Regions from separate parts of the Streptomyces sp. NBC_01497 genome, predicted to be linked through region 2. Evidence: riboswitches for the same ligand, from Rfam matches in the RefSeq annotation. Region 2 holds a riboswitch; each other region holds the start of a gene.
What was found. A riboswitch is a leader RNA that binds a small molecule or an ion and turns the genes downstream of it on or off. The one in region 2 is predicted to bind cobalamin.

Region 1 (10,365 bases), 5.3 Mb from region 2:
AGGTTCTGGTCGCCTGGTGACGGAGTGGCCGTCGACGCCGGAGAGCAGAGCCACGTGGCAGCGCGCCATGCCGCCGCCGGTATGGATGAAGCACTGTTCATGATGGCACCGGCGCTCCTCAGTCGAAGGTGACGGACCGCAGGGTGGGGCTGAGGCAGCCGTGGATTCCGGCGGCGACGGTCACCACCGCGCAGATCAGTGTGGTCTGCCGGGCGCCGGCGAAGTCCGACCAGAACCCGAGCAGATTGTTGCTCACGACCAGCGGGAGGGTCTGGACCAGGATATTGATCGACTGCACGCGCGACATGTACGCCTCGGGCGCGGAGCGCAGTACCAGAGGACCGATATGGGTGCTGAACAGTCCCGTGCCCAGACCCGCTACGGTGCTTCCGGCCACGCAGACGACCAACGATCCGGTCAGGGCGAGAAGACCCACTCCCAGTCCCGCGATCAGCAGTCCGAGCGCGCTGCACAGGCCCGTTCTCCGAGCGGTGCCGCGGGAGAGTGCCACGACGGCGACCAGGACGCTGGAAGCACTGAAGGCCCCGATCACCAGGCCCGCGGTCCTCGCGTCCCAGTGGGCCTGACGGGCCAGCAGCGGCACCATGAGGGCTGTGACCGGCAGGAGGAGACCCGCCGACACGGCGATCAGCGCCATGGTCGCGCGCAACAGGGGCTCTTGGGCCACCAGTCGGACGCCACGGCCCATCTCCTGGAAGATGCCTTTCTCGGGGGTCTGCTCGATCCGGCCGGGAACCCGGACGAAGAAGAGCACGACGAGCATCAGGGTGAAGGTCACCGCGTCGAGGAGGAGAGCGCCGTCGAGGCCGCTGAGACCGACGACGAAGCCCCCGATCGGCGCTCCGCACAACGCCACGACCCTGCCGACGACCTGGCGGGCGGCCAGGGCCCTGGGTACCGCCTGATCCGCCACCAGCCGGCGGGGCATGGAACTCGAAGCGGGCAGGTAGAAGGCGTCGACGGTGCCGACGCACAGGGCGATCGCGATCAGCAGCCACACGGACGCGTGATGCCCGGCGGAGACCAGGGCCGCGGTCAGCGTCACCAGGATCATCACCGCGTCACCGGCCATCATGACCTGCCTGGCCCCACGGCGGTCGGCGATCGCGCCACCGAAGAGCAGCAGGACCGACCGCGGCACGATCACCGCGGTCAGGACGGCACCCGCGGACCCGCCCCCGAAGGAGGACGCGACCCAGCCGAGTGCGAAGTACAGAACGGCGTCGCCGAGCAGACTGCCGGCCAACCCGGTCAGCCAGAGCAGGAAACCGCTGCCCAGCCGCGTGGCGGCCGCGCTGCTCTCCTTCGTGTACGGACCAGTGGCAGCCGCGGCCGGGTCACTCACGTGCGTACCTCATCCGTCTCTCCTGGGCGGGCGGGCTGCCCGTCGTCATGCCGGACTCGGACGACCGCCGCACTCTTCTGGGAAGCCCAGGTTCTCCGGGACCCGGGGAATCCTCTCAGCCCGGTTCTGGACCCACGGCGACAGGGCGGGTGGAATCGGTGACCCAGGCCGACCAAGAGCCGGGATAGAGCGCCGCGTTGATACCGATGGCGGCAAGGGCGGCGATCTCGTGCGCGGCGGCAACGCCCCCACCGCAGTACACGCCGACGCTTCGGGTATCGTCCGCGCCCAGCGCGTGAAAGCGCGCACGCAGCGTCTCCCCATCGGCGAAGTCGCCGTCGGCGTCGAGGTTCCCGGCGGTGGGAGCGTTGATCGCCCCGGGGATGTGGCCGGCGGGCGAGTCGTCCCCCGCCCCGGGATCCCCCCTGTACTGGGCCGCGGTACGCGCGTCCAGGAGCAGCCCCTGACGGGCCAGTCGGGCCGCGTCCGCCGCGTCCAGGACGGGGAGGCGGCCCGGCTCGACGACCGCGTCCCCGTGTGCGGGATCCGGTACGTCCGTGGTCAGAGGTCCTCCGATCCTGCGCCAGGCGGCGAGCCCCCCGTCCAGGAGCCGGACACCGTCGATCCCGGCCCAGCGCAGGACCCACCACGCCCGTCCCGCGGCCCGGCCGCCCTCGTCGTCGTAGACCACGACGGGAGAGCCCTTCCGCACGCCCCAACGGCGCAGATCGTCTTGGAGCCGGCCCGGATCGGGCAGCGGGCCGCGGCCCGAAGCCGGGGGTGGGGGGCGCGGCCAACTCGGTGCTGAGATGCACCGGGACAGCGCCCTGAAGGTGCCCTTTCCAATAACCGCTTCGGCTCTCCGCCGGTGTTTTGCCGCGTGCCACGTGCAGCAGGACCGGCGCCGGCCCGGAGCCCGCTCCTTCCAGCAGGACGGAAGCGCTCACGAGAACGGTGGCTCGCGTGTCGCGGCCGGAGGTCATGAGCCGGGCTGTTCGTCGTCGCGTGAGGCATCGGCGTACACGCTGCGGGGACGGCCGAGTCGACCCCTGTGACCCTCGTGAGCCCCCTGGTCCAGTGCGATCAGCAGCCGGCGCCCGGGCTGCCTGCGCACGGTGAGGCAACCCCCGACGTCGCGCGGGTGCGATGCGATCACACGCGCTGTCCCCCACGATCTCCCGTGGCGTGCGCTGCGCCTATGGGCCCCTCGCGCCTCTCTCCTGAGGTCCGATGCCCGTCGCGCGCGGCCGGGGCCGCCGCTGGACGCCCCGGCCGCGCGCGACTCCCGGTCAGGAAGAGGCGAGCTCGTTTCGTACCGTGCGGGTCGCGCTGACGATGTTCTCCAGTGAGGCGCGGGTCTCGGGCCAGCCTCGCGTCTTCAGACCGCAGTCGGGGTTGACCCAGAGCCTGTCGGCGGGAATGGCCTTCAGCCCGGTGCGGAGCAGGTCGGCGGCTTCCTCGGCGCTCGGAACGCGTGGCGAATGGATGTCGTACACCCCTGGCCCGGCTTCACGCGGGTAGCCGTGCGTGGCGAGTTCGTGCGCGACTTGCATGTGGGAGCGGGCGGCCTCCAGGCTGATGACGTCGGCGTCGAGGTCGTCGATCGCCTGGACGATGTCGCCGAACTCCGCGTAGCACATGTGGGTGTGGATCTGGGTTTCCGCTCGCGCCCCACCGGTCGTGAGCCGGAACGCCTCCGTGGCCCACGCCAGGTAGGCGGCGCGGTCCGCGGCCCGCAGCGGGAGCGTCTCCCGCAGCGCGGGCTCGTCCACCTGGACGACGGAGGTGCCGGCCGCCTCCAGGTCGTCCACCTCGTCGCGCAGGGCCAGGGCGACCTGCCGTGCCGTGTCGCCGAGAGGCAGGTCGTCGCGGACGAAGGACCACGCGAGCATGGTGACCGGACCCGTGAGCATGCCCTTGACCGGTCGATCGGTCAGGGACTGCGCGTGGGCTGTCCAGCGCACGGTCATCGGCTCCGGCCGGGAGATGTCACCGACCAGGATCGGCGGCCGGACGTAGCGGGTGCCGTACGACTGCACCCAGCCGTGCCGGGTGGCGAGGTAGCCGGTCAGTTGCTCGGCGAAGTACTGGACCATGTCGTTGCGCTCGGGCTCGCCGTGCACCAGGACGTCCAGGCCCGTCCTCTCCTGGAAGGAGATGACGTCCTGGATCTCGGTCCTGATGCGCTCCTCGTATCCGGCGGTGTCGATGCGCCCCGCGCGAAGGTCGGCACGGGCGCCGCGCAGTTCCGCGGTCTGCGGGAACGAGCCGATCGTGGTCGTGGGCAGGAGGGGCAGGCCGAGGTGCGCGCGCTGGGCCGTGGCCCGCTGGGGGTACGGCTGGGAGCGGTGGGCGTCGGCCTCGGTCACGGCCGCGGCGCGGGCGCGGACGGCCGGGTCCCGGGTGACGGGGGATTCGGCCCGGGACGCGAGGGCGGCGCGGTTCGCGGCGAGTTCCGCGGTGATCGCCCCGGTGCCGAGGGACAGGCCCGTGGCGAGCGTGACGATCTCCGCGGTCTTCTGCCGGGCGAATGCCAGCCAGCGCAGGATCTGCGGTGCGATGTCCCGTTCCGCCGCCGTGTCCAGCGGGACGTGCAGCAGGGAGCAGGACGCCGACACGTCGACCCGGTCGGCGAGACCGAGCAGCGTGCCGAGGGTGGCGAGGGACTTCGTCAGGTCGTTGGCCCAGATGTTGCGACCGTTGACCACTCCGGCGACCAGACGCTTGCCGGGCAGGCCCCCGACCGCCGCGAGGGCGTCGAGGTTGGCCGCCGCGGGCCCGGTGAAGTCCACCGCCAGTCCCTCGACCGGTGCTTTGGCCAGCACCGGCAGCGCGTCCCCGAGACGGTCGAAGTAGGAGGCGACCAGCATCTTCGGCCGGTCGGTGAGTGCCCCGAGATCCCGGTAGGCGCGTGCGGCGGCATTCAGCTCGGCCGGGGTGCGGTCCTGGACGAGGGCCGGCTCGTCCAGCTGCACCCACTCGGCGCCCGCGGCGTACAGGTCGGCGAGGACGTCGGCGTACACCGGGAGCAGCCGGTCGAGCAGAGTGAGCGGGTCGAAGTCGCCGGGCACACCGGGGGCGGGCTTGGCGAGCAGGAGATAGGTGACAGGACCGACCAGGGCCGGACGGGCGGCAAGGCCCAGCGAGAGGGCTTCCCTGAGTTCGGTGACCTGCTTGGCCGAGTCGGCCGTGAACACGGTGCCGGGGCCCAGCTCGGGCACCAGATAGTGGTAGTTGGTGTCGAACCACTTGGTCATCTCCAGCGGCGCGACGTCCTGCGTCCCGCGTGCCATCGCGAAGTAACCGCCGAGCGGATCGGCGGTGACGGCGTCCCGGTGGCGCTCGGGGATCGCGCCGACCATCACCGTGGTGTCAAGGACGTGGTCGTAGTACGAGAAGTCGCCCGTCGGAACCTCGTCGACGCCGGCCTCGGCCAGGTGCCGCCAGTTGTCACGGCGGAGTTCGGCGGCGGTCGCCAGAAGGCCGTCCGGGGTGACGCGGCCTTTCCAGTAGCCTTCGATGGCCTTTTTCAGTTCTCGGTTCTGTCCCTGACGGGGGTAGCCGTACACGGTGGCCCGTGCTGCCGCGGCTGCGGACTTGCTGGTCACGGAAATCTCCTTCGCGAGATGACTCCTGAGGATCCCGGCGAGGGGATACGGAGGCGAAGGGAGGACAGACCGGACGGTCCACGCGCGCTGTCGGCGCGATGCTCCGTCCGGTGCGTACGCCGACCCGCCCACGAGGTCACCGGGAGGTCCGCGTACGAGGCTGGCTCCGCACGCGGGCAGTTGGCAGGTCTTCGGACTCGCGGGCACGCCCTCCCGGGGGAGGACATCTACTGGCCGTCGCTTCCCAGGCCCGTACCTTCAGGCCCAGTGCTGATGACGGCGGTCGTTCCCGCTCACCGCTGCGGGGCAGTCCCGGATTCCCACCGGGTTCCCTCTTACGACGCGTCTGCCTGGCGGGCAGGGCGAACCAGCTGCATGGTCCAGCCTAGACGGCGCGGCGCGTCTTGGGCAGCACCGCTCGGAACGTGGGACGCGAAAGGAGACGGCGATCCGGCCTGCCCGGGGGGCGGGGCCCGGGAAGACCTCCGCCACCGGGCCCGGCCGCGGGATCCGCCGTGCCTCACGGCTGGCGTGCTGCGACGGCCCCGGTCCGGGCGATGTCCCGTCGGTGTCCTCATCGCCTTCGGGACCCCCTCGCGCCCGCGGGGTCCGTGCCCCGTGCGGGACCGCCAGGGCCCCGGGGAGACAGTCGTGGGAGGAGTGGTCCCGGCCTGAACACTGTCAGTGACGGTACGGGGTCGATGCCGGTCAGGTCATGACCTGTGTCCTTGGTCAGCGAGGGGGCCGGCTACCGGGCGGCCCGGTCGGCGGCCGGCGGTGCCGGCCTGTCCCCGCCGAGCAGTTCGAAGGCCTTCCACATCCGGGCGTAGGGGCCACCGCGGGAGAGCAGTTCGTCGTGACTGCCGATCTGCTGTACGCGACCGTCGCCGAGGACCGCGATGCGGTCGGCCGCACGGGCGGTCTGGAGCCGGTGGGCGATCACGATCGTGGTGCGGTCCCGCGCCACGCGCTGCATCGCCTCCGTCACGCGGGCCTCTGTGGCGAGGTCGAGGTTGGAGGTGGCCTCGTCGAGCAGCAGGATCACGGGATCGACGAGTTCGGCGCGGGCCAGCGCTATCAGTTGCCGTTGTCCGGCCGAAAGGGAGCGACCCCGTTCGGCGACCTGGTGGTGGTAACCGCCGGGCAGAGCGGCGATGAACTCGTGCGCTCCCACCGCTCGCGCGGCTGCTTCGACCCGCGCGTCGGTGGCGTCGGGGCGCCCGTAGGCGATGTTGTCGCGCAGCGTGCCGGTGAACAGGAACGCCTCCTGGGGTACGTAGCCGAGCTGCGCCCGGAACCAGGGTGTGTCCAGTGTGCGCAGGTCATGGCCGTCGACCTGGATGCTGCCGGTCACCGGGTCGTAGAAGCGGGCCAGCAGCTTGAGAGCCGTCGATTTCCCGGCTCCCGTCTCCCCGACGAGCGCGAGGGTCTCACCCGCGGCGATCGACAGGTCGACGCCGCGCAGCGCCTCCGGTGGTCTGGCCATCGCCTCGTTAAAGCCCGGCAGCGGCCGGGCGTCGGCCGGTCCCCTGCGTTCGCGGCGCTCGGTCCCGGAGGCCGTGGGATAGGCGAAGCGCACGTCACGCAGGCTCACCGCGCCGCGGAGGCGCTCGGGGACGCGGGGCCGGTCAGCTTGGGGGGTGCTGGTGTCCAGGTCCATCAGTTCGCCGATCCGGCCCACGGAGATACGTGTCTGCTGCCAGGAGTCGAAGACCTGGGAAAGCTGCTGGATGGGCGAGAAGAAGAGGTCGATGTAGAGGATGAAGGCGATGAGCGCGCCCGTGGTCAGGTGCCCTGAGGCGATCATGCCCGCACCCACTCCCAGCACGATCGCGTCCGCGACCGCGGAGAGGAACTGCACGAAGGGGAAGTAGGTAGCCGCCAGCCGCTGCGCCCTGACCCGCGCGGTCAGGTAGTCGCGGCCCAGCCGGCGAAAGCGCCGCTGGGTGTGCTCCTGGTGCACGAACGCCTGTGATTCGCGCACTCCTGACAGGCTTTCCTGGAAGTCGGCGTTGAGGACCGCGATCCGGTCCCGGGCCTCGGTGTACAGCTTCCTGGAGCGGCGGCGGAAGACCGCGGTCGCTGCGGCCAGGGGTACCACGATGGCCAGGGTGCACAGGCCGAGCTCGGTGTCGGACGCAACCAGGGCGATGCCCACTCCGACGAAGGTCACCAGCGAGACGAGCGCGGAGAGCAGTCCGTTCTCGACCAGGGACTCGAACTGGTCGACGTCGGTGGTCATCCGGGTCATGATCCGGCCGGCCATCTCCCGCTCGTAGTAGTCCAGCGACAGCCGCTGGAGCTGGGCGAAGACGCGAACGCGCAGGGAGAGCATGACCCGTTGTGCGGTGCGCCCGGTCACGAAGGTCTCGCCGACGCCGACGAGCAGATCGGCCAGGGTCACCGCCAGGAACAGTGCCGAGGCGGCGAGCAGCACCGCGGCCGAGCCGGCCGACACACCGCTGTCGATTCCGGTCTTCACCAGGACGGGACCGGCCAGTGCGGCCAGGGCGTCCAGCACGACGAGGACCAGGCCGAACAGCAAAGGGCGGCGGAAGTCCCGCAGCAGCCGAAGCAGGGAGAACCCGGGCATCCGCGCCGATTCCGAGGCCAGATCGATCCTGGCCGCGTCGCGCACCGGCTTCAACCGGGCCACCCGGGCCAGAAGTTCGGGTGTCGCTGCCAGGCTGCGGTGTCCGCCGCCGCGGCCGCTTCGGCCCAGGCCCGCTCCCAGACTGGGCGCGCCGGTGGTGACAGCGGAGTACCGGCGCCCGGTGGCGCCGCCGCGGGTCCAGGCGGCGGCGGTCGTCGCTGCCCGCGCCGCCGGTGTCAGTGCTTCGACGGGCTCGCCGGCCGGCTCGGCCTGGTCCTCCTCGTCCCCGGTGAGCAGGGTTCGGTAGAGCGCGCAGCGTTCCAGCAGGTCTTCATGGCTGCCCTGGTCGGCCACCCGTCCGCGGTCCATGACGACGATCCGGTCCGCCAGGTGAAGGGTGGAGCGACGGTGGGCCACGAGGAGGGTGGTGCGACCGGCCATGACGTCGCGCAGGGAGGCGTTGATGGCCTCCTCGGTGTTCGCGTCCACCGCGCTGGTGGCGTCGTCCAGGATCAGTATCCGCGGATCGCTGAGCACGGCCCTGGCCAGGGCGACGCGCTGGCGCTGGCCGCCGGACAGGGTCAGGCCGCGCTCTCCGACCTGCGTGTCGTACCCGGCGGGCAGGCCGGTGATGAACGCGTCCGCGTGGGCGACCCGGGCCGCGGCCCGGACCTGCTCCTCGGTGGCGTCGGGACGGCCGTAGCGGATGTTGGCGGCCACGGTGTCGGAGAACAGGAAACTCTCCTCGAAGACCGTCCCGATCTGGGAGCGCAGCGGGTCCAGCGCCAGGTTCCGCAGATCGTGGCCGTCGACCCGCACCACCCCGGCGGTCGGGTCGTAGAAGCGGGAGACGAGCAGGGTGGCCGTGGTCTTGCCGCTGCCGCTGGAGCCCACGAGGGCCACGCGTTCGCCGGCGCCGACGCGCAGGTCGAATCCGCTCAGTACCTCGTGCCCGGCTGGTTCGCCGGAGCCGCCCTCGGCGTCGTAACCGAAGCGCACGCCGGTGAACTCGATGTCGCCCCGCAACCGTCCGACAGTGACGGCACCCGGCGGGTCGGCGACAGCGGGCGCGCGGTCCAGTAGCTGCAGGATCCGGTCCATGCCCGCCCTGGCCTGCTGGGCGACCACCAGGATGCCCGCGAGTTGCCTTGCGGGTGCCAGCAGTTGGGCCACGTAGGTGGAGAACGCCAGGAACGTCCCGAGGCTCAGGCTGCCACGCAGCGCCAGCCAGCCGCCCAGGGCGAGAACGGCGACCTGCCCGAGCGAGGGGATGGCCTGCAGCAGGGGCTGGTAGCGCGCCTGCAGCCGCACCGTGCGCATCTGCGTTCCGTACAGGGCCTGGCTCGCGTCCGCCAGGCGTTCCAGTTCGCGCTGTTCCTGGCCGAACGCCTTGACCACGCGCACACCGTTGACGTCCTCGTCGACGATCTGCGCCACGTCGCCCTCCCGCTGCTGGGCGTCCCAGGTGGCCGGGAACATCCGCCACCGCATCCGGTACGAGACCACCAGCAGACCGGGGACCATGACCAGGCTCACCAGCGCCAGCAGCGGTGACAACCACACCATCACAACAAGCGAGAGCAGCATCGCCAGCACGTTGCCGCCCACGTTGGGCAGATAGCTCAACAGTCCTTGTACGAGGGAGGAGTCGGAGTTGGCACGGGCGACGAGCTGGCCCGTCGGCATCCGGTCCAGGCTCGCGAAGTCCATCCGCTGCAGCTTCGCGTGCATGGCGTCACGCAGATCCAGTTGCACCGCCAGCGCGACCTTGCTGCCGTGGAAACGCCGCAGGTAGGCGAAGCCGAAACCGGCTGCGGCCAGCACCAGCAGGGTCACCAGCCACGGCCACAGCGCGCTGCCGGGGCGGATGATGACGTGGTCGACGATCTGGCGCTCCAGCAGCGGAACCACCACCTGGCAGGCACTGCCCAGAACCGCCGCCCCCAGAGCCAGCGAAAGATCACGCCGGTGCCCCAGGGCCATGTCACCCAGGCGCCGGATCCAGCCGGCCTCGGCCGCCGTCACCGGGGCTGCTTACGTCGGGCGGCCCTCGCCTGCTCCAGGCGCTGCGGATAACTCTCGTCCAGCGCGTCACCGAGCCACACCAGGGACTCCAGCACCCGCGCGCCGTCCGGAGTCAGGGCGCACAGCTCGGCGATGCGGGCGAACATCTCGTCCTCGACCTCGCCCAGGAGTCGCCGGCCCGCCTCAGTGAGGGAGAGGGTGACCGCGCGCTGGTCCTCCTCCGCCTCGGCACGCAGCAGCAGTCCGCGCCGGCACAGCGCGTCGACCGCGGAGCTGACCGTCGGCCTGCCCAGCGCCAGCCGGGCCGCCAGACGCGAGGCCCGCTCGTCGCCGGCGGCGACCGCGGACAGCACCCGGTAGTGCGCCAGGTTCAGTCCCGCGCCGGCCCGTTCGACCACACGCGACAGGCGCGCCAGGGCCCGCACCGCCTGCGTGGCACGCAGCCGCTCGTCCAAGGAGGGCGCCCCGACAGGCGTGGTGTCATCCATGTCCCGGAGCGTAGCAAACATGGTTCGCCCATCGAACCAAATGAGCCGGGGTCGCCCCCGGACACCGGCGCCGACGCGGCTGCCGGTAGACCAGGAACAGGCGGGGAGCGGCGATCCGGATGATCTTGAGTGGATGAAGGACTACCGTCGGTGAAAAGGACGCGTGGACGGCCGCCGGTGAGGCACGCCGCCGACCGCCGTGGTGGCGGCCGCGTCGGTATGTTTTCGGGCCGGAACGCAGTCGTTTCGTGCGCTTGTGCCATCTGTTCGCTCGGCGGCCAGAAA
Region 2 (10,365 bases):
GAGCCCGACACCCCGGCGGGCGGCGAACGGCCCCCGACCGTGACGCCGTTGCGCGTCGTCATCGGCGTGTGCCTGGTGATCCCGTTCGTCGCCATGCTCTGGGTGGGTTCCTACGCTCGGGTCGACCCGACGTTCATCGGGATCCCGTTCTTCTACTGGTACCAGCTGATGTGGGTGCTCATCACCACCGCACTGACGATGACCGCCTACAAGCTCTGGCAGCACGACCAGCGTTCCCGCGCGGCCTCCCGCGCCGGGCGTGAAGGAGGTGCCGCACGATGAACGGCGGTGTCAACGGCGTCGCTCTCGGCGTCTTCATCTTCTTCTTCCTCGCCGTGACCGTCCTGGGCTTCCTCGCGGCACGCTGGCGCAAGGCGTCCAACGAGAACAGCCTGGAGGAATGGGGCCTGGGCGGCCGGTCGTTCGGCACCTGGGTGACCTGGTTCCTGCTCGGCGGCGACCTCTACACGGCGTACACGTTCGTCGCGGTACCCGCGGCGATCTACGCCGCCGGCGCGTCGGGCTTCTTCGCCGTCCCGTACACGATCCTCGTGTACCCGCTGATCTTCACGTTCCTGCCGCGCCTGTGGTCGGTCTCGCACCGGCACGGGTACGTCACGCCGTCGGACTTCGTCCGCGGCCGGTTCGGCTCGAAGGGCCTCTCGCTCGCGATCGCCGTCACCGGCATCCTCGCGACCATGCCGTACATCGCGCTCCAGCTCGTGGGCATCCAGGCCGTCCTGGACGTGATGGGCATCGGCGGTGGCGCGGACACCAACTGGTTCGTCAAGGACCTGCCGCTGTTCATCGCCTTCCTCGTGCTCGCCGCGTACACGTACGTGTCCGGGCTGCGGGCCCCGGCGCTGATCGCGTTCGTCAAGGACAGCCTGATCTACATCGTCATCCTGGTCGCGATCATCTACATCCCGATCAAGCTCGGCGGCTTCGACGACATCTTCGCCAAGGCCGCGCACGCCTTCTCGCAGGTGAACCCGGCCACCGGGAAGCCGAAGGGCGCCCTCGCGCCGGCGGCCACCGGGCAGTGGGGTTACGCGACGCTGGCTCTGGGCTCGGCGCTCGCCCTGTTCATGTATCCGCACTCCATCACGGCGACCCTCTCCAGCCGCAGCCGTGAGGTGATCCGGCGCAACACGACCATGCTGCCGCTGTACTCGCTGATGCTGGGCCTGCTGGCGATCCTCGGCTTCATGGCGATCGCGGCCGGGGTGAAGGTGACGAACGGGCAGCTGGCGATCCCGACCCTGTTCGCGCAGATGTTCCCGAGCTGGTTCGCGGGCGTGGCGTTCGCGGCGATCGGCATCGGCGCGCTGGTACCGGCGGCGATCATGTCGATCGCGGCGGCGAACCTGTTCACGCGCAACATCTACCGCGACTTCATCAAGCCCGACGCGACACCCGCCCAGGAGACCCGCGTCTCCAAGCTGGTCTCCCTGCTGGTGAAGGTCGGCGCGCTGGTCTTCGTGCTGGGCATGGACCAGACCGTGGCGATCAACTTCCAGCTGCTGGGCGGTATCTGGATCCTCCAGACCATGCCGGCGATCGTCAGTGGCCTGTTCACCCGCTGGTTCCACCGCTGGGCGCTGCTCGTCGGCTGGGCGGCGGGCATGGTGTACGGCACGCTCGCCGCCTACGGGGTGGCGAGCCCGACGCAGAAGCACTTCGGCGGCTCGTCCGCGGAGATCCCCGGCATCGGGCAGATCGGCTACATCGGCATGACCGCGTTCGTGCTGAACGTCGTGGTCGCGGTCGTCCTGACGTTCGTCTTCAGGGCGTTCAAGGCGCCGGAGGGCATGGACGAGACGACGGCGAGCGACTACGTGGCCGACGCCGGCGACAAGGACGTCGTGGTGGAGCTGCCGCCCGCGCCGGTGAACTGACCCCGTACGCGAGGCTCGTAGCGGTACGTACGGCGGCGGGCCGCCGGTCCCCCCTCACCGGGGAACCGGCGGCCCGCCGTTTCGCGCCCGGGGCGGGCCTCACGCCCTCGTGTCGGCCGGGCCCGGACGGGGCTCGTGCGGTTGCGTGCTCTGCCCCGGTACGGCGGCCCGCCCGGCCGGTGCGGCATGGGCGTGGGCCGGTGCGGCCGGTGCGGCGGCCTGCGCCGTGGGGACGGCCGGGTCGGCGGTGTCGGACGCCACGACGACGATCTCGTCCTCCGCGCTCCAGGAACGCCGTTCGCCCTTGTGCGGGTTGAGCCGGACCCCGTGGTCCGGCGCCATCGCCCGCCGGTCGTGACGGCGGTAGCCGATGGCGCACTCGCCCCGGTCGCGCGCGGCGGCCACGACGGTGGCGAAGGTGGCCTCCCGGCCCGGGCGGACGTAGGCCCCCGCCCCCCGCAGGCAGACCGTGCTGCCCTCGGCGGAGAACAACTCGTCGAACACCGGCGCCAGATGCCGGTTCTGCGCGATCTGCGCCATCAGCAGTCCGGTCAGCTGCCCGCTGACGATGACGTCCGAGCCGGGATTGACCGGCGCCAGCGGCCGGTTGCGGTCGTCGGTGAGTTCGGTGACCACGCCCAGCTCGCGCCCGGTGCGCTCCTCCAGCAGCCGCAGGGCCAGCAGCGTGACCAGCGTCCAGTCGTCGGGACGCTCCGGCCCTTCACCAGGATCGGGACCGAGGACCACCAGGCCGTCGTACGGGGCGAGGTCGAGCCCGAGGAGGGTTTCGGGCCGCGACAGCGCGGCCGAGTGGAACCGCACGCACAGCTGGCCGGCCGCCGCGTCCCCCGGCTCCGAGGCCGGCTCCGACGCGGGCCCCACCTCCGAGGCCGGCTCCGACGCGGGCGCCGGGGCCGGCCGCGACGGCGGGGCCGTGTCCGGTCCGCCGTGCGCGCCCGCCCCCGGTTCCGGCGCCCGTTCCGGCCCGGGCCCCGGTGCCGGCTCCCTCGGGCCCGGTACGGCCTGGTCCGTGATCACGTCGAGCACGGAACCGGGCCGGGCCGTGCGCCGCAACTGGCCGACGACCAGGGGCGCCCGCCGGTTCCAGCCCAGCAGCAGCAGGCGCGCGGCGGCCTCCGAGCTCGGCGGGCCCGAGGTGATCGCCGAGCGGTCGACGAGGTGCCGGCAGTCCGCCACCGGCGTCGTGTCGTCGTCCTGGGCGAGGACGATCAGGCTGCTGCCCGGCGCGACGACCGTGTCGGCGGGCGGATTCAGCAGCGTTCGTCCCTGGGGCGTGCGCAGGCCGAGTACGCACGACTCCGCGTGGGCGAGCAGGGTCGCGCCGAAGGGACGGCCGTGGAAGCCGGTCGCATCGGCGAGGTGGAACTCGTCGCCGGCGAAGTCGAGCAGGTCGCGCAGGACGAGGGAGAGGCCGGGGCGCCCGGCGCACTGGGCGATCAGCCGGGCCGTGACCGTGTCGCTCTGGAGGACCGTGCCGCGCGGGCCCGCCGCAAGCCGGGCCGGAGCGCGGTAGCGGTCGTCCCGCACCATCGCCAGCACCGGCGGCCCGACTGATCCGTCCGACACACCAGGCCCGCCCGGCCCGCCCGATCCGACCGGCCCGCCCGGCCCGCCCGATCCGACCGGCCCGCCTGGCCCGACCGGCCCGTCGGCGAGAACGGCTCGCAGGGCGAGCAGGATCCGCAGCACCTCCGCGTCGGCGGTCGCCTCCCCGGACGGCAGGACGAGCACCGTGCGCGCGGTGCGGGGGCTCACCACCGCGAGGACGGCCGGATCGCTCGCGGGCCCGCTGCGGCAGATGATCCGGGTACGCCGGCCGGGTCGGGTCCTCGCCGCGAGCGCACGCTCCATCTCGGTCTTGTCCCGGTCGGCGAGCACGACGATGGCGGAGGGCCGGTGCGCGGCCTGCGCGGCCACCAACTCACCCACCACCGTCGCCACCTGGTCCGACCAGCCCAGCACGACGACGTGGCCCTGTTCGAGGACGGTGGACCGGCCACGGCTCAACTCCGCCATCCGCTCGGTCAGTCCCGTGGTGATCACGCCGACGAGGGTGGACACGCACAGCAGGGCGACCGTGCCGAGCAGAGCCGCCAGCACCATGCCCAGCGGCGTGTCCGGCACCGTGCCCAGGCGCAGCGTCTCCGCGCTGGTCCGCCACGCGGCCGTCAGCCGGCCCGGCAGCGACCGCGGCGAAGTGGGGTCCGTCCACACCAGTACGGCGCTGACCGGGAGCACGAAGACCAGGCAGGTGATCACCAGCCAGCCCATCAGGGTGCCGGTGCTGCGCGCCAGCGTGCGGTCGAACCGGTAACGCGCCCGGTCGCGTAACGCGGACGTCCGCGACCCCTTCGGTCTTCCCACTCCCACCCCGCCCTTTGTGCCCTGCGCCGCGCTCCAGGCGGGTACGGCACCGCCCCGCCCACCACCGCACAGTGCCGCCCGCCGCACCGGAACACGCCGTATTCGAAGGCTGGTTCACCCTTTCGGGGAGGCGCACCGGCCAGGCGTACCGAGTGCGCCGGAGCGGACCGGCTCGCGGCTCGGGGAGCTCCGCGCCGCCCGGCGCGGGCCGGCTCGCGTGGATGCGGCTCCGCGCCGCCGGCACCGGACCGCCCCGGCCTCCCGCGTCTCTTCGCCGCCGCCCACCCGGGCCCGCTGTCACACCCCTCCCGCACACTGGACGGCATGGACTTCACGATCAGGCGGGCGGAGCCGGGCGAGTACGCGCGCATCGGCGCGATGACGGTGGACGTGTACATCGGGGAGGGCCTGGTGGCGCCGGACAATCCCTACGGAGAGCAGTTGCGGTCCGTGGAGATACGGGCGCGGGAGGCGGAGGTGCTGGTCGCGGCGGACCCCGACGGCACCCTGCTCGGCGCGGTGACGTACGCGGGGGACGGCGGCCCCTGGGCCGAGGTCGCGCGGGCCGACGAGGCGGAGTTCCGGATGCTGGTCGTCGCGGCGGCGGCCCGCCGGCGCGGGGTTGGCGAGGCGCTGGTGCGCGCCTGCCTGACGCGAGCGCGCGAGGCGGGCCACCGGGGGGTCGCGCTGTCCACGGAGGCCCGCATGACCTCGGCGCACCGGATCTACGAGCGGCTCGGGTTCCTCCGGGATCCCTCGCGCGACTGGTCGCCGCGCCCGGGAGTGGACCTGCTGGTCTACGCGTTGGCGTTCTCCTAGACCGGTCCCCGGGACGCGAGCCTGCCGTATCGGGCGCGTGCGTCGCGGACCCGAACGGGCCGCCGGCGGGCCCCGGCGCGCGGGGCGCCCGGAGCGCGTCGGCCGGGCCCGGCCCCTCAGGACACGGCCAGGGGCCCCAGCCGGGTCTGCGCGAGATCCAGCCACCGCTCGACGTCGGCGGGGCCGTGGTGCCGGACGGCCCAGTCGGCGAGGCGCAGGCTCATGTGGGCCCACAGGGGCAGCAGGACTGCGGGAGGCAGCGCGTCGAGCACGGCGTCCAGGCGCTCCACCACGCCCGGTTCGCACTGCAGTCCTTCGAGTCCGAAGCGCAGGGTGACGAGGTCGAGCCGCCGGTCCCCCCGCCCGGCGCCGTCCCAGTCGACCACTCCGCTCAGCGAGCCGTCGGGGGCGGCGAGCATGTTGCCCGGATGGAAGTCGAAGTGCACGGCGTCGTCCGGGGGTCCGGGGCCCGCGGCGACGGCACGTACCCGCCGCTCCAGCGCGGCCGTTCGCCGGCTGTGCTCGCGCAGGGGCCCGTGCAGACAGAAGCCGGGGCCGTCGTCCTGGAGGTGGAGGCCGACCCGCGGGATGTCCGGGCGGCCGGCCAGCCGGCCCGCCATCGACTCGCTGAGTGCGAGCGCCCGGTCGAGGGCGGTACGGGTGAACCGCCGCACGGCACGGCCGGGCAGCACCTCCTGGACGATCACCGCGGCGTTACCGGTCCGGGCCGCCAATTCGGTTGCGGGGCACGGGAATCCGTCGCCGCGCAGCAGTTCGCAGACGGCGAGCGGTCCGGCGCGCAGAGCGGCCACGGAGGTGTCCGGCCGCCAGGTGAGCACGGACCGGTGACCGTCCTGCCACCGCACGTACGCGGCCCCGACCTCCCCGCCGCCGCAGGGCCCCTCGACCGTCAGCCGGACCCCGGTTGCGGCATACACACCCTCGGCCGCACGCGCCGCGTCCAGGGGCCGCACCCGCCGCGCGGAGCCCACCCGCTCCCCCGTGTCCGGTCCTCCGGCGGCTCGTTCCCGGGCGTCATCCGCACCGCGAGGCAGCGCTCGGGACGCGCCGGGCCCGGGGTCGCGAGCGGTCACGGGAAGCACCTCCTCCGGCTCCGAACGATATCCCAGCGGGCCGACGGCACGGCACGCGAACCGCCACGCGACACAACATCTAGTGGTCGTTGCGCGCTGCGCCCCCAGATGTATGCTCATGCCGCTGCCGCCGCAGGGGAATCCGGTGTGACTCCGGAACTGTCCCGCAACGGTGTACGCGGCGTGCCCCGGCACGCCCGCACAAGTCCGAGTACCTGACGGCAGCCGCCCCGGCGCGGTGCCGGGGCCGCCAAGGACGTCCGGGTCTCGTGGAGCGGGCCGGTGGACGCGGTGGTGCCCTGCCCTGCCCGGGCCGGTGCCCCCGTCGCCGCGCCCTGCCTCGCCTGGCCCGCCCAGCGAGGAGAGCTCTCAGCGTGACCATCGCACCCGCGGAACCCGTCTCAGCGCGACTGCTGAGGATCCTCGGCGACCTCAGCGCCGACCTGCCCGATGTCGAGCCCGGGCGGGTGGCCGCCGCCGCGCTGCGCGGCCGCAGCGCCCGCGCCGACTCGGCCGAACTGCGGGGCCTCGCGACCGAGGCCGCCGCCGGGCTGATCCCCGAGGACCCGGCGTACGGCCGCCTCGCGGCCCGGCTGCTGGCGCGCGCCGTGACGGAGGAAGCGGCGGGCGAGGGCGCCGTGTCGTTCTCGGCGTCGATCGCGGTCGGCCTGCGCGAGGGGCTGATCGGGGACCGTACCGCCGCGTTCGTCGCCGCCCACCGGGTGGCGCTGGACGCGTTGGTGGACCCGGACGCGGACGACGGTTTCGAGTACTTCGGCCTGCGGACCGTGTACACGCGCTACGTGCTGCGCCATCCGACGACGCGCCGGGTGATCGAGACGCCCCAGCACTTCCTGCTGCGGGTGGCGGCCGGGCTCGCCCGGGACACCTCCGAGGCGGCGCTCGCCGAAGTCGCGGAGCTGTACCGGCTGATGTCGCGCCGGGAGTACCTGCCGTCCTCCCCCACGCTGTTCAACTCCGGCACCAGCCACCCGCAGATGTCGTCGTGCTACCTGCTGGACTCGCCGCTGGACGAACTGGACTCGATCTACACCCGATACCACCAGGTGGCCCGGCTCTCGAAGCACTCCGGCGGCATCGGGCTGCCGTTCTCGCGGGTGCGGGCGCGTGGTTCGCTGATCCGGGGCACCAACGGGCTGTCGAACGGCATCGTCCCGTTCCTGCGGACCCTGGACGCCTCCGTCGCCGCCGTGAACCAGGGCGGCCGGCGCAAGGGCGCCGCCGCCGTCTACCTGGAGACGTGGCACGCCGACATCGAGGAGTTCCTCGAACTGCGGGACAACACCGGTGAGGAGGCCCGCCGCACCCACAACCTGAACCTGGCGCACTGGATCCCGGACGCGTTCATGCGCCGGGTCGCCGCCGACGAGGACTGGTCGCTGTTCTCGCCGTCCGACGTGCCGGAGCTGACCGACCTGTGGGGCGATGCCTTCGACGCGGCGTACCTGGCCGCCGAGCAGGCCGGTCTCGCCCGCAAGTCGCTGCCCGCGCGGGAGTTGTACGGCCGGATGATGCGCACCCTCGCGCAGACCGGCAACGGCTGGCTGACCTTCAAGGACACCGCGAACCGCACCGCCAACCAGACGGCGGAGCCGGGCCGGGTCATCCACTCCTCGAACCTGTGCACCGAGATCCTCGAAGTCACGGACGACTCCGAGACCGCCGTGTGCAACCTCGGCTCGGTCAACCTGGGCGCGTTCGTCGCGAGCGGCCCTTACGCCGGGGTGGACACGGCCCTGGACTGGGTGCGTCTCGACGCGGCCGTCCGCGTCGCCGTGCGCTTCCTCGACCGCGTCGTTGACCGGAACTTCTACCCGACCGAGGAGGCCGGGCGGTCCAACTCCCGCTGGCGGCCGGTCGCCCTGGGCGTGATGGGCCTGCAGGACGTGTTCTTCACCCTGCGGCTGCCGTTCGACTCGGACCCGGCCCGGGAACTGTCGACCCGGATCGCGGAGCGGATCATGCTCACCGCGTACGAGATGTCCTGCGACCTCGCCGCGGCGGACGGTCCGTTGCCCGCCTGGCGGGAGACCCGCGCGGCGCGCGGTGTGCTGCACCCGGACCACTACGCCACCACGCACCACTGGCCCGAGCGGTGGCAGGCGCTGCGTGCCCGCGTCGCGACGACCGGGATGCGCAACGCGCTGCTGCTCGCGATCGCCCCGACCGCGACCATCGCGTCGATCGCGGGCGCCTACGAGTGCATCGAGCCGCAAGTCTCCAACCTGTTCAAGCGCGAGACGCTGTCGGGCGAGTTCCTCCAGGTCAACCCGTACCTGGTGGCCGATCTCAAACGGCTAGGGCTGTGGAGTGCGGCGACCCGGCAGGAACTGCGCGACGCCAACGGCTCGGTGGCGGGCGTCCAGGGGGTGCCCGCCGGACTGCGGGCGCTGTACCGCACGGCGTGGGAGCTGCCGCAGCGGGCGCTGATCGACCTGGCGGCGGCCCGTACGCCCTACCTCGACCAGGCCCAGTCGCTGAACCTGTTCCTGGAGACACCGACCATCGGCAAACTCAGCTCGATGTACGCGTACGCCTGGCGGCAGGGCCTGAAGACGACCTACTACCTACGCTCGCGCCCGGCGACCCGCATCGCGGGCGCGGCCACGGCCCGCGCCACCACCGCTTCCGTACCGCCGCAGACGGCCCCCGGCCCGGTTCCCGCGCTCGCGCCCGTCGCCGATCAGGACGCCGTCGCCTGCTCCCTCGAAAACCCCGAATCCTGCGAGGCATGCCAGTGAATCCCCCCGCCACACCCGCCACCACCGCCACGGGCCCGGCCGGCCCCGCCGGATCGCCGGCGGCCCCGCGCAGGGGCAACCTCCTCGATCCCGGGTTCGAGCTGACCCTGCGGCCGATGCGCTACCCCGACTTCTACGACCGCTACCGCGACGCGATCAAGAACACATGGACCGTGGAGGAGGTCGACCTGCACTCCGACGTGGCCGACCTGGCGAAGCTCTCCCCCGCCGAGCAGCACATGATCGGCCGCCTCGTCGCGTTCTTCGCCACGGGCGACTCGATCGTCTCCAACAACCTCGTGCTGACCCTCTACAAGCACATCAACTCGCCCGAGGCGCGCCTGTACCTGTCCCGGCAGCTGTTCGAGGAGGCGGTGCACGTGCAGTTCTACCTGACGCTGCTGGACACGTACCTGCCCGATCCGCAGGACCGTACGGCGGCCTTCGCCGCGGTCGAGAACATCCCCTCCATCCGCGAGAAGGCGCGGTTCTGCTTCGAGTGGATGGACGCGGTGGAGAAGCTGGACCGGCTGGAGAGCAGGGCCGACCGCCGTCGCTTCCTGCTGAACCTGATCTGCTTCGCCGCGTGCATCGAGGGCCTCTTCTTCTACGGGGCCTTCGCGTACGTCTACTGGTTCCGCAGCCGCGGTCTCCTGCACGGCCTGGCGACCGGCACCAACTGGGTCTTCCGCGACGAGACGATGCACATGAGCTTCGCCTTCGACGTCGTCGACACCGTCCGCGCCCAGGAGCCGGACCTCTTCGACGACGAACTCCAGGAGCAGGTGACCGCCATGCTGCGGGCGGCCGTCGAGGCCGAGCTGCAGTTCGGTCGCGACCTGTGCGGCGAGGGCCTGCCGGGCATGAACACCGACTCGATGCGGCAGTACCTGGAGTGTGTCGCCGACCAGCGCCTTGAGCGGCTGGGCTTCGCGCCGGTGTACGGCTCCGAGAACCCGTTCTCCTTCATGGAGCTCCAGGGCGTCCAGGAGCTGACGAACTTCTTCGAGCGCCGTCCGTCGGCGTACCAGGTCGCGGTGGAGGGTTCGGTCGACCTCGACGAGGATTTCTGACCGTCCGTTCCGAACGGGTCGACCGAACGTCACTGATGAGAGCCGGTCCGCCTGGGCGGGGCGGTGGGAGCCGGGCCGCCCGGGCGGCCCGGCTGCCGTCACGCGGCCGCTCCCGTGCCGCCAATACCCTTTCCAATTCCCGTCCATGGAGCGGCAAAGTTCTGCCAGCACGGCTGTTCGAGGCCGCCGGGTCCGGCTACGTTCTGGCCGTCCCGCCGAGTCGCCACCCAGCGGCACGGCAGGACGACTGAATTGGCATGTCCATGACGCATATGGACCGGTCTCCCGACGGTTCGCGCTACGCGCGTCACGAGCCTGCCCTTCAGAGCGCCGA
Region 3 (10,365 bases), 3.8 Mb from region 2:
CTCCGCGATGAGGGTGGGCACGTTGCCCTGCACGGCCGAGTCGAGGTGCCGTACGAGCAGTTCGCTGTCGCCGTGGTCGGCGACGGCCGCGGCCGTGTCGACCCAGAGCCAGGTGGATTCCTCGCGGGTGAGGACCTCCTGCGCGTCCTCGGGGTCGGCCCCCTCGTACTCGGCGAGCCAGATCAGCGCGTAGGGGCGTAGTTGGGGCTCCTCGACGACACCGCGCACGGCGGTCTCGGCCGGGGCCCCGACGACGCGCAGCGCCTCGAAGGCGAGGCCGCGCAGCAGGGCGTCCTCGCCCCGGGCGACGGTGACGAGCTCGCCGACCGCGCTGGAGACCGTGCGGGCGGCGAGCCAGGCGCGGTACTCGGCGCGGGCGGGTCCCGGGGTGAGCTGGGCGCAGCCGCGGAGCATGTCCTGCGCGGACTGCTCGATGTTGCCCGCGGGGCTTTGCGCCGCGACGCAGATCTGCTCCAGCTTGACCCACACCGCCCAGCTGCCGAGGGGGGTGAGGGTGGCCTGGCCGTGGCCGAGGACGAGCGCTCCCACCGAGGCCAGGCCCTCCAGCGCCCAGCGCAGCAGCGGCGCGAGGGAGGCGGCCGTGGGCACCGCAGCCGAGCCGGTGTCGGGCCGGGCCGCCGCTGCCGGCGCGTCACCGTCGGCGGGGACCGGTGCCGCCGGGCCGTCGGGGATCTCGCAGCGTTCCTCGTGGAGTTCCGCCACCCGCTGCGCCAGCAGGTCGAGCAGGGCGGGCGCGGTGACGGGACCGGCGGAGAGCTGCAGGAGCGAGAGCACCTGGGGGACGGACTCGACGACCTCGGCGACGAGGCCGGGGTCGACGCCGGCGGGCGCGAGGTGGATCAGCGACCACGCGTCGAACAGGGCCACCCAGCCGCGCAGGACGGCACTGTCGTCGCTGTCCCACGCGTGCAGCCGCCAGCCGGGGCGTACGACGCCGTCGTGGACTTCCACGAGGCCGGAGAGCTTGGCCCGGTCCCACGCCGTGTGCGCCTGGGAGGCCGTCAGATCCAGCGTGGTGACAGCCCGTTCCAGGGCCTTCGGACCCAGGGGCCCCGCCCCAGGGTCGCGGTCCGCGGCGGCCCAGCGGGCCATCCGCACCGCATCGGACAGGACGGCCCTCGCCTGGCGGGCCAGCTCCGCACGGGGCGGGGTGCCCTCCGGCGGCCGGGGTGCCTGGCGATTGCGTCCGGTGGTCACGGCCCGTCGTGCGGAGGCCAGTGGCTGCGACGGGACGAGTCGGAGTCTGGAGTTGCGCGCCAATTGCTCATCAGGCTTTCGGGACGTCACGGATGGCAGTCTCCCCGCTGTCCGCCCGAAAGCCCAAACGGAACGTGTCGTGCGGGCTGGTTGTCGGCGGCGCGGAGGTGGCTCGCGCCACTTTGTCCGGTGTGTGCCGGCGCCCGCGCGGGGCGGTGGTGCTCGGTGGACCGAAGGGCGTGAGAGCAGGTCGGGGGCGGTGTACTCGGGTCGATGCCCGGGGTATCACCTCACATCAGCGGGGTGATGTAGCGGCGCAGGGCCTCCTCGTACTTTTCGGGGTCGGCGTTCCACATGGCCGCGTGGGGCGCATTCGGAACCGTGTGGAGACTGATCAGGTCGGGCCTCTGGCGGGCCATGGCACGGGACGCGGCCCACGGGGCGACGGTGTCGCCGGGGCCGTGCAGGATCAGGGTCGGGATCTTGAGGCGGTGGGGGAAGTCGGCCGTCGCGCTCCGGTGGGTGTCCAGCCCCGTCCTGCCCTCGGCCGCGCGCACGGCCAGCGGCACGAGCGGCGCCGGGGTACGGGCCGACGCCAGGGCCCTGAGGGTGGCGCGCCAGTCCAGCACGGGTGAGTCGAGGACCAGTCCGCTGATGCGCGACCTGCGCTCGGAGCCGACGGCGCAGCGCAGCGCCATGGTGGCGCCGACGGACCAGCCGTAGAGAACCACGCGCCGGGCACCGCCGCGCAGGGCGAAGCCGATGGCCGCGTCGAGATCGCGCCACTCCGTCTCGCCGAGGTGACCGAGGCCCTCCCTGGGGCGGGGCGCGCCCTCGTCGCCCCGGTAGGACACCGCGAGGAGGGGGAAGCGCCGCTCGGTGAGGAACGGCATGAGGTTCATCGTCTGGGCCCGGCCGGTGCCGAGGCCGTGGACGCAGATGACCCAGGTGTCGCGGGTGCCGGGCACGAACCAGGCGGGCGCGTCGCCCAGTTCCCCGGGGACGAGCACCTCGCGGTGGTCGAGGCCGAGCGCGCTGCGGGGGTCACCCGCGTACACCTCGGGCGTGAGCCAGAGCCTGGTGCCCGGCGTGAGCCTGCCCTGACTGACCCGCAGGAGCCGCCGTACGACGGTGTCCGCGCTGCGCTCGGCGCCCCCGACCACCGGACCGACGGCGGCATGCACGCCGGGCCCCTTCAGGCCGTACGTGCCGGGACGCAGTGACGCGAGGCTGCGGGTGAGGGTGATCCGACCGGCCGCGGTGCCGTGCACGGTGACCTTCGGGTCGCTGGGCAGGGGCCGTCGGGGAGGTGCCTTGAGTGCCGCGTCGCTCGCGTAGCGGCCGGCCGCGACTGCCGCAGCCGCACCGATCCCGATCACTGTGGTGACGGCAGCTGCCGTCGCTGTAGCGGGGCGCACTCCCCAAGTGTCCGGGGCCCCGCCCGCCCGCGCCAGTGGGCGTCGGCCCCGGTGGGGCCGTTCAGCCCTGTCCGCCCGTGCCCCCCGGCCCCGGGCCTGCCCCGCCGGCGGGGCGTTGGCCGTAGCCCGCGAGTTTCTCCCCGACCCTGCGGATCTCCTCCCGTGACAGCAGCGAGGGCTCCCGGCCGGGCACCGCCGCGGCGGTGAGCCACACCCGGCACATCCACTCCAGCTGCGCCGTGCGGTCGTACGCCTGGTCGAGACAGGCCCCGTAGGTCAGGGCGCCGTGGTTTTGCAGGAGGCAGCCGGACCGGCCCTCCAGCGCTTCGAGCATCCGCTCGGCGAGGGCGTCGCTGCCGTACGTCTCGTAGGGCGCGACCCGCACGGGCCCGCCGAGCGCGGCGGTCATGTAGTGCACGAGCGGCAGTTCGGGGACGAGCGTGGAGACGGCGGTGGCGTGCACGGCGTGGGTGTGGACGACCGCCTGGGCGTCGGTGGTGCGGTACACGGCGAGGTGCATGGGCAGTTCGCTGGTGGGGGTGAAGGCGCCGAGGACCCGCGTGCCGTCCAGGCGTACGGCGACGGTGTCCGCCGCGCCGAGCCGGTCGTAGGCCACGCCGCTGGGGGTGACGAGGACGAGGTCGTCCACGCGGACGGACACATTGCCCGAGGTGCCGACGACGAGGCCCTCCGCGGCGGTCCTGCGGGCGGTGGCGACGAGGTCGAGCCACGGCCCGGTCAGCGCGTCCCTGAGCCGGTCCGCCTGCTGATCCGTCATCTCTGTCATCTCTGTCATGGGGAGATCGTGCCAGCGCCACGCCGGGGGCGGCCGGGAGCGGTCCCGGGCACGTCCGCCGCGGGCAGGGGGATCCGGGCTGCGGTCCCGGCGGAGTCGTGGGCTCCGGGAACGAGGCGCGCGGGAGGGGAGGGCGCGCGCGCCGGCCGCGAGAAAGGGGTGCGCGCGAACGGTCCCGGGCTCGCGCACGGTTGCGTACGGGGCTCACGTCGCCTCGGATGTCCTCCGTGATACGGGGGGCTCCGGGGACGGGGTCCGGGGCGAATCGTCAGGAGAGACACCGCGAATACCGACCCAGTTCACCTTGCGTTCATCCACGCTCCCTACGTTCATCTCGGCCACACACCCCGTCGAACGATTGCCTGGGTACATGGAGCATGTGACGCTGCTGCTCGCGGTCGTGATCGCGACAGCCCTCGCGTTCGATTTCACGAACGGCTTCCACGACACCGCCAACGCGATGGCCACGACCATCTCGACCGGTGCGCTCAACCCCAAGATCGCGGTGGCGATGTCCGCCGCCCTGAACCTCGTCGGCGCCTTCCTGTCGGTGGAGGTCGCCAAGACGATCTCCGGCGGGATCGTCAACGAGTCGGGCATCAGAACCCAGGTCATCTTCGCGGCCCTGGTCGGTGCCATCCTCTGGAACCTCGTCACCTGGCTGCTGGGACTCCCGTCGAGTTCGTCGCACGCCCTGTTCGGCGGCCTGATCGGCGCGGCCGTGATGTCCGCGGGCGCCTCGGCGGTCAACGGCGACGTGGTGATCACCAAGGTCCTCCTCCCCGCGGTCGCCGCCCCGGCGGTGGCCGGGCTCGCGGCGCTCGTCGCCGCCCGCCTGACCTTCCGCATCGGGCGGCACACGGGCGACGCGGCCACCGCGAAGGGCTACCGCGCGGGGCAGATCGCCTCCGCCGCGCTGGTCTCCCTCGCACACGGCACCAACGACGCGCAGAAGACGATGGGAGTGATCACGCTCGCGCTCGTCACCGGCGGCGTGATCGCTCCCGGCTCCAATCCGCCGGTCTGGGTCATCGTCTGCTCGGGTCTGGCGATCGCCCTCGGCACGTACATCGGCGGCTGGCGGATCATCCGCACCATGGGCACCGGCCTGACCGACCTGCGCCCGCAGCAGGGCTTCGCGGCGCAGACCAGCGCGGCGATCTCGATCCTCGCCTCCTCGCACCTCGGCTTCTCGCTCTCCACCACGCAGGTGTGCTCGGGCGCCGTGATGGGCGCGGGCCTCGGCCGCAAGGGCGGGGTGGTGCGCTGGTCGACCGCGTCGCGGATGGCGATCGCCTGGTGCCTGACGCTGCCGGCCGCCGCGCTGGTCGCGGCGGGCGCGGAGTTCGTCGCCGGGCAGGGTGCCTGGGGCATCGCGGTGGTGGCGGCCGTACTGGTGGCCGCCTCCACGGTCATCTGGCTGGCGGCCCGCCGACGGCCCGTCACCGCGCAGAGCGTGACGGCGAGCGGCATGACCACGCAGCCCGCCGGGGCCGCCGTGGCCGCGCCATCCGGTGCCGGCGCCCGAGAGCAGGACGGGGACCTCAGCGCGACCATCCCCGCGCCCGCGCCGGCCGCCGCCGCGCCCGCGCCTCCGCAGTCGGCCGCGGCATGAGCGGCCCGGCGGCGGGTGCGGCCCGCATCACCGCCTTCGCCCGCGAGGGACAGCCGAATCGGGCCGGGTGCGTGCACCGGGCCACCGTCAGGGACAAGGACAGGGACACGGCCGTATGAACATCGACTGGGCATCCGTCGGCAGTGTCTTCGGCGTCAGCCTGCTGGTGAGCGTGGCCCTGGTGGGCCTGTTCGCCCTGGGCACCGTGGGGCTCGCCAAGCAGGGCTCGGTGGTCGTCACATCCGCCGCGTACGCCTGCTTCGCCCTGTGCGCGGCGGCCGTCGCGTACGGGATCTTCCTGATCGTCGGCTGAGCGCTTCTCGCAGGACGGCCGAAGTCCCTCGCGTGCCCGGGCACGCGAGGGACTTCGGCGCGTCACGGGCCCGCCGGGTACGGGCGCCGGAGCGGCGCCGGTACCGAAGTGCCCGGCGCCGCCGGTCCGCGCGGGCGGGCCGCCCGGACACGGCGCGTGCGTGCCCGCCGGGAGCCCTTATGACGTGTCCGCCCGGGCCCGGGTGTGGCTCTTCGCACACTGCACCACCGCAGGTCAAGGGTGAGGTTGACGGGCGTTGTGGGGCGTGGTGGACTTCCGTGGCCATTACCGCGGCAGCAACAGAGGAAGCCGGTGCGAATCCGGCGCGGTCCCGCCACTGTCACCGGTGAGCGCCCCCGGGGCGCGCCGGGAGCCAGGAACTCTCGCCGCCGTGTTTCACGTCGAGCCGGGGCGCGGACCCTGAGTGAGGACACTGCCCCATGCCTGCCCGTGGCAGAGCCGTCAAGGACACCTTCGCGTTCGGCGCGGCCGCCGGGCTCGGCCTGATCGCCGACGCCGTGCTCGGTGATCCGCGCCGCGGCCATCCTGTCGCCGCCTTCGGGCGGTGCGCCGGCGCCGCGGAGCGGCTGCTGTGGCACGACGACCGGGGACGCGGGGCCCTGTTCACCGCCGTCTGCGTCGGGTCGGCCGCAGGCGCGGCCTCGCTGGCGGCCCGGGCACTGCGGGACCGGCGCACCGCCTCGCTCGCCCTGGGCGCGGCAGCCACCTGGGCCGTCGTCGGCGGCACCTCCCTCGCCCGCGAGGCCGCACTCATCGGCTCCGCCCTCACGGCCGGCGACGTCGAGGCGGCGCGTACCCGGCTGCCGCACCTGTGCGGGCGCGACCCCCAGGCCCTGGACGAGCGGCAACTCGCGCGGGCCGTCGTCGAGTCGGTCGCCGAGAACACCTCCGACGCGGTCGTCGGCGCGCTCGTGTGGGGCGCGCTCGCGGGTGTCCCGGGTCTCGTGGGCTTCCGCGCCGTGAACACGCTGGACGCGATGGTCGGCCACCGCTCGTCCCACTACCTGCGGTTCGGCTGGGCGTCGGCGCGCCTCGACGACGCCGTCGGATGGCCGGGCGCCCGGCTGACGGCCGCGCTCGCGGTCCTCGCGGGCGGCGCGCCGCGCCGTGCGCTGCGGGTCGTACGACGCGACGCGAGCCGCCACCCGAGTCCCAACGCGGGCCCGGTCGAGGCGTCGTTCGCGGGCGCGCTGGGCGTACGGCTCGGCGGGACACTGGCCTACGGCGGGCGGGTGGAGCAGCGGCCGGTGCTGGGCGAGGGGCTGCGCGAAGTGGAGGTCCCGGACGTCGAGCGGGCGGTACGCCTGTCGCGGCGCGTGACCTGGCTCGCACTCGCGGCGTGTGTGACGGGGCGGCTGGCATGGGGAGCCATACGGGGATCGCTGGCGGGAAGCGCGCGGGAACCCGTGCGGCGATCGGGGTGGGCGACGGCGTGGCGGAGCGGGGAGGTACGGCGGTGACAGGGGTGACGGGTCTGCCCGGTGGCGCGCCCGACGGCGCCCGGGGAGCGCGGGGCGGCTCGGGACGGGGCGGCTCGGGACGGGGCGGTGGTCTGCTGGTCGCGGGCACGACCTCGGACGCGGGCAAGAGCGTGGTGACGGCCGGCATCGTGCGCTGGCTCGCGCGGCAGGGCATGAAGGTGGCGCCGTTCAAGGGCCAGAACATGTCACTGAATTCGTTCGTCACACGTGAGGGCGCGGAGATCGGCCGCGCGCAGGCGATGCAGGCACGGGCCGCCGGCGTCGAGCCGACCGCCCTGATGAATCCGGTGCTGCTGAAGCCGGGTGGCGAGTCGAGCAGCCAAGTGGTGCTGATGGGGCGGCCGGTGGGCGAGCTGAGCGCGCGCGGCTACCACGGAGGACGCCAGGAGGCGCTGCTCGGCACGGTGCTGGAGTGCCTGGCGGAGCTGCGGGCGACCTACGACGCGGTGATATGCGAAGGCGCCGGCAGCCCGGCCGAGATCAACCTGCGCCGTACGGACATCGTGAACATGGGCATCGCGCGGGCCGCGCGGCTGCCGGTGGTGGTGGTCGGCGACATCGACCGCGGCGGGGTGTTCGCGTCGTTCTTCGGTACGACGGCGCTGCTCAGCCGGGAGGACCAGTCGCTCGTCGCGGGCTACCTGGTGAACAAGTTCCGGGGGGACGTGTCGCTGCTGACGCCGGGACTGGACATGCTGAAGGAACTCACGGGGCGGCCCACGTACGGGGTCCTGCCCTGGCGCGAGGGGCTCGGCATCGACGAGGAGGACGGCGGTCTCGGCGTCCGCGCGAGCGGGTCCGCCCTGCCGCCCGTCGGCGACGAGGTGCTGCGCGTCGCCGTGTGCGCGCTTCCGCTGATGTCGAACTTCACCGACGTCGACGCGCTGGCCGCGGAACCGGGCGTACGCGTGCGGTTCGTGGACCGCGTGGACGAGGCGGCCGACGCGGACCTGCTGGTGGTACCGGGCACGCGCGGCACGGTCCGCGCGCTGGCCTGGCTGCGCGAGCGCGGTTTCGCCCACGAGCTGGCCCGGCGGGCGGCCGAGGGGCGACCGGTGCTCGGGATCTGCGGCGGGTACCAGGTGCTCGGCGAACGGATCGAGGACGACGTCGAGTCGCGGGCGGGGGCCGTACCGGGCCTCGGTCTGCTGCCGGTACGGGTGCGCTTCGCGGCGGACAAGACGCTGGCGCGGCCGGTGGGGACCGCACTCGGCGAGCGGGTCGAGGGCTACGAGATCCACCACGGGGTGGCGTCGGTCGGCGGCGGCGAGCCGTTCGTGACGCCCGGCCCCGCGGGCGGCCAGGACCCGGACGGCTGCGTCGTCGGCGCGGTCCGGGGCACGCACTGGCACGGGGTCCTGGAGAACGACGCGTTCCGGCGCGCGTACCTGACACGGGTGGCGCGCGAGGCCGGCCGGCGCTTCGTAGTGGCGCCGGACACCGAGTTCGGGGTGCTGCGCGAGGCACAGCTGGACCGGCTCGCGGACCTGGTGGAGGAGCACGCGGACACGGCCGCGCTGCTGCGGCTGATCGAGACGGGCGCGCCGCCGGGGCTCCCGTTCGTACCGCCGGGGGCGCCGTGTCAGATGCCGTGAGCACCCCCGCCGCCGCCCCCGGCCACGCGGCGCCCGCTTCCACGCCCCGAACGGCTCACGTAGCAAAGGAGATTCATGACCACCCCCTATCCCTTCACCGCCGTCGTCGGCATGGACGACCTCCGGCTCGCCCTGCTGCTCAACGCCGTCAGTCCCGCCGTCGGCGGTGTGCTGGTGCGGGGGGAGAAGGGAACCGCCAAGTCCACGGCCGTGCGGGCGCTTTCCGCGCTGCTGCCGGAGCTGAGCGTCGTCGCCGGGTGCCGGTTCTCCTGTGACCCGGCCGCTCCCGACCCGCAGTGCCCCGACGGCCCGCACGGCAACGAGCCCGCCGTGCACCGGCCTTCGCGCATGGTGGAGCTGCCCGTCGGCGCCTCCGAGGACCGGCTCGTCGGCGCGCTCGACATCGAGCGGGCGCTCGCGGAGGGGGTCAAGGCCTTCGAGCCGGGCCTGCTCGCCGACGCGCACCGGGGGGTGCTCTACGTCGACGAGGTCAACCTGCTCCACGACCACCTCGTCGACCTGCTGCTGGACGCCGCCGCCATGGGCGCCTCCTACGTCGAGCGGGAGGGCGTCTCGGTGCGGCACGCGGCCCGCTTCCTCCTCGTGGGCACCATGAACCCGGAGGAGGGCGAGCTGCGCCCGCAGCTGCTGGACCGGTTCGGGCTCACCGTCGAGGTCGCCGCGTCCCGGGAGCCCGACCTGCGGGTCGAGGTCGTACGCCGCCGGCTCGCCTACGACGACGACACGGAGGCCTTCGCGGCCCGGTGGGCGGACGAGGAGGGGGCGCTGCGGGAGCGGATCGTCGCGGCCCGGGCGCTGCTGCCGCGTGTCGTGCTGGGCGACGGGGCACTGCGCCGGATAGCCGCGACCTGCGCGGCGTTCGAGGTCGACGGGATGCGGGCGGACATCGTCATGGCCCGTACCGCGACCGCGCTCGCCGCGTGGGCCGGACGCGAGGAGGTCACCCCCGACGACGTGCGGCAGGCGGCTCTGCTCGCGCTGCCGCACCGGCGGCGCCGCAACCCGTTCGACGCGCCGGGCCTGGACGAGGACAAGCTCGACAGCACGCTCGACGAGTTCGACGACGACACCCCCGGGCCCGAACCGGAAGGACCGGGTCCCGAGGGGAACGACCCGGACGGCGACGGCGGGGACGACGGCCCGGACGGACCCGGCGGCGGCCCGGGACCGGACGGCCCGGGCTCCGGCGGCGCCCCGGCGCCCGAGGAGCCGGAGGCCGGACAGGATCCCGCGTCGGACGGCTCCCCCGACTCCCCGGAACCGGCGGGCAACGGTGTCCCCCGGCAGGGCTCCGCCCCGGCCGAACGCCCCGCCACCGGCGCCGGCGAACCCTTCCGGGCCCGCGTCCTCACCGTGCCCGGCCTCGGCGAGGGCGCGGCCGGACGCCGTTCCAGGGCGCGCACCGAACACGGCAGGACCACCGGGTCCCGGCGGCCCCGGGGCGCGCTGACCAAGCTGCACCTCGCCGCGACCGTGCAGGCCGCCGCGCCCCACCAGCGGGCCCGCGGCCGCGTCGGGCGGGGACTGCTCGTACGCCGCGACGACCTGCGGCAGGCGACCCGCGAGGGCCGTGAGGGCAACTTGGTGCTGTTCGTCGTGGACGCGTCCGGCTCGATGGCGGCCCGGCAGCGCATGGGCGCGGTCAAGGGCGCCGTGCTGTCGCTGCTCCTCGACGCCTACCAGCGCCGGGACAAGGTCGGCCTGATCACCTTCCGCGGCCGGGACGCGGCGCTCGCGCTGCCGCCCACCTCGTCCGTCGACGCGGCGGCGGCCCGCCTGGAGTCACTGCCGACGGGCGGCCGCACGCCGCTGGCGGCGGGGCTGCTGAAGGCGCACGACGTGCTGCGCGTGGAGCGGCTGCGGGACCCCGCGCGCCGCGCGCTGCTC

Region 1: it holds a riboswitch for cobalamin, as region 2 does, so the genes downstream of both, metE (5-methyltetrahydropteroyltriglutamate--homocysteine S-methyltransferase) here and OG310_RS11215 (ribonucleoside-diphosphate reductase subunit alpha) in region 2, are expected to answer to the same signal.
Region 3: it holds a riboswitch for cobalamin, as region 2 does, so the genes downstream of both, OG310_RS27070 (cobalamin biosynthesis protein) here and OG310_RS11215 (ribonucleoside-diphosphate reductase subunit alpha) in region 2, are expected to answer to the same signal.

What each region holds. Positions count from the first base shown of each region.
Region 1 is NZ_CP109427.1:7,939,793-7,950,157, forward strand. It holds gene OG310_RS33540 (MFS transporter) at 119-1,366, opposite strand; gene OG310_RS33545 (sulfurtransferase) at 1,482-2,078, opposite strand; gene metE (5-methyltetrahydropteroyltriglutamate--homocysteine S-methyltransferase) at 2,656-4,974, opposite strand; cobalamin riboswitch at 5,140-5,361, opposite strand; gene OG310_RS33555 (ABC transporter ATP-binding protein) at 5,723-9,550, opposite strand; gene OG310_RS33560 (MarR family winged helix-turn-helix transcriptional regulator) at 9,589-10,080, opposite strand.
Region 2 is NZ_CP109427.1:2,641,748-2,652,112, forward strand. It holds gene OG310_RS11190 (DUF3311 domain-containing protein) at 1-282, shown strand, start outside; gene mctP (monocarboxylate uptake permease MctP) at 279-1,898, shown strand; gene OG310_RS11200 (CASTOR/POLLUX-related putative ion channel) at 1,998-4,283, opposite strand; gene OG310_RS11205 (GNAT family N-acetyltransferase) at 4,608-5,102, shown strand; gene OG310_RS11210 (phosphotransferase) at 5,219-6,196, opposite strand; cobalamin riboswitch at 6,308-6,433, shown strand; gene OG310_RS11215 (ribonucleoside-diphosphate reductase subunit alpha) at 6,571-8,958, shown strand; gene OG310_RS11220 (ribonucleotide-diphosphate reductase subunit beta) at 9,075-10,031, shown strand.
Region 3 is NZ_CP109427.1:6,416,494-6,426,858, reverse strand. It holds gene OG310_RS27095 (hypothetical protein) at 1-1,308, opposite strand, end outside; gene OG310_RS27090 (alpha/beta hydrolase) at 1,509-2,636, opposite strand; gene OG310_RS27085 (class II aldolase/adducin family protein) at 2,698-3,423, opposite strand; gene OG310_RS27080 (inorganic phosphate transporter) at 3,803-5,047, shown strand; gene OG310_RS27075 (hypothetical protein) at 5,163-5,360, shown strand; cobalamin riboswitch at 5,613-5,765, shown strand; gene OG310_RS27070 (cobalamin biosynthesis protein) at 5,801-6,841, shown strand; gene OG310_RS27065 (cobyric acid synthase) at 6,934-8,457, shown strand; gene OG310_RS27060 (putative cobaltochelatase) at 8,533-10,365, shown strand, end outside.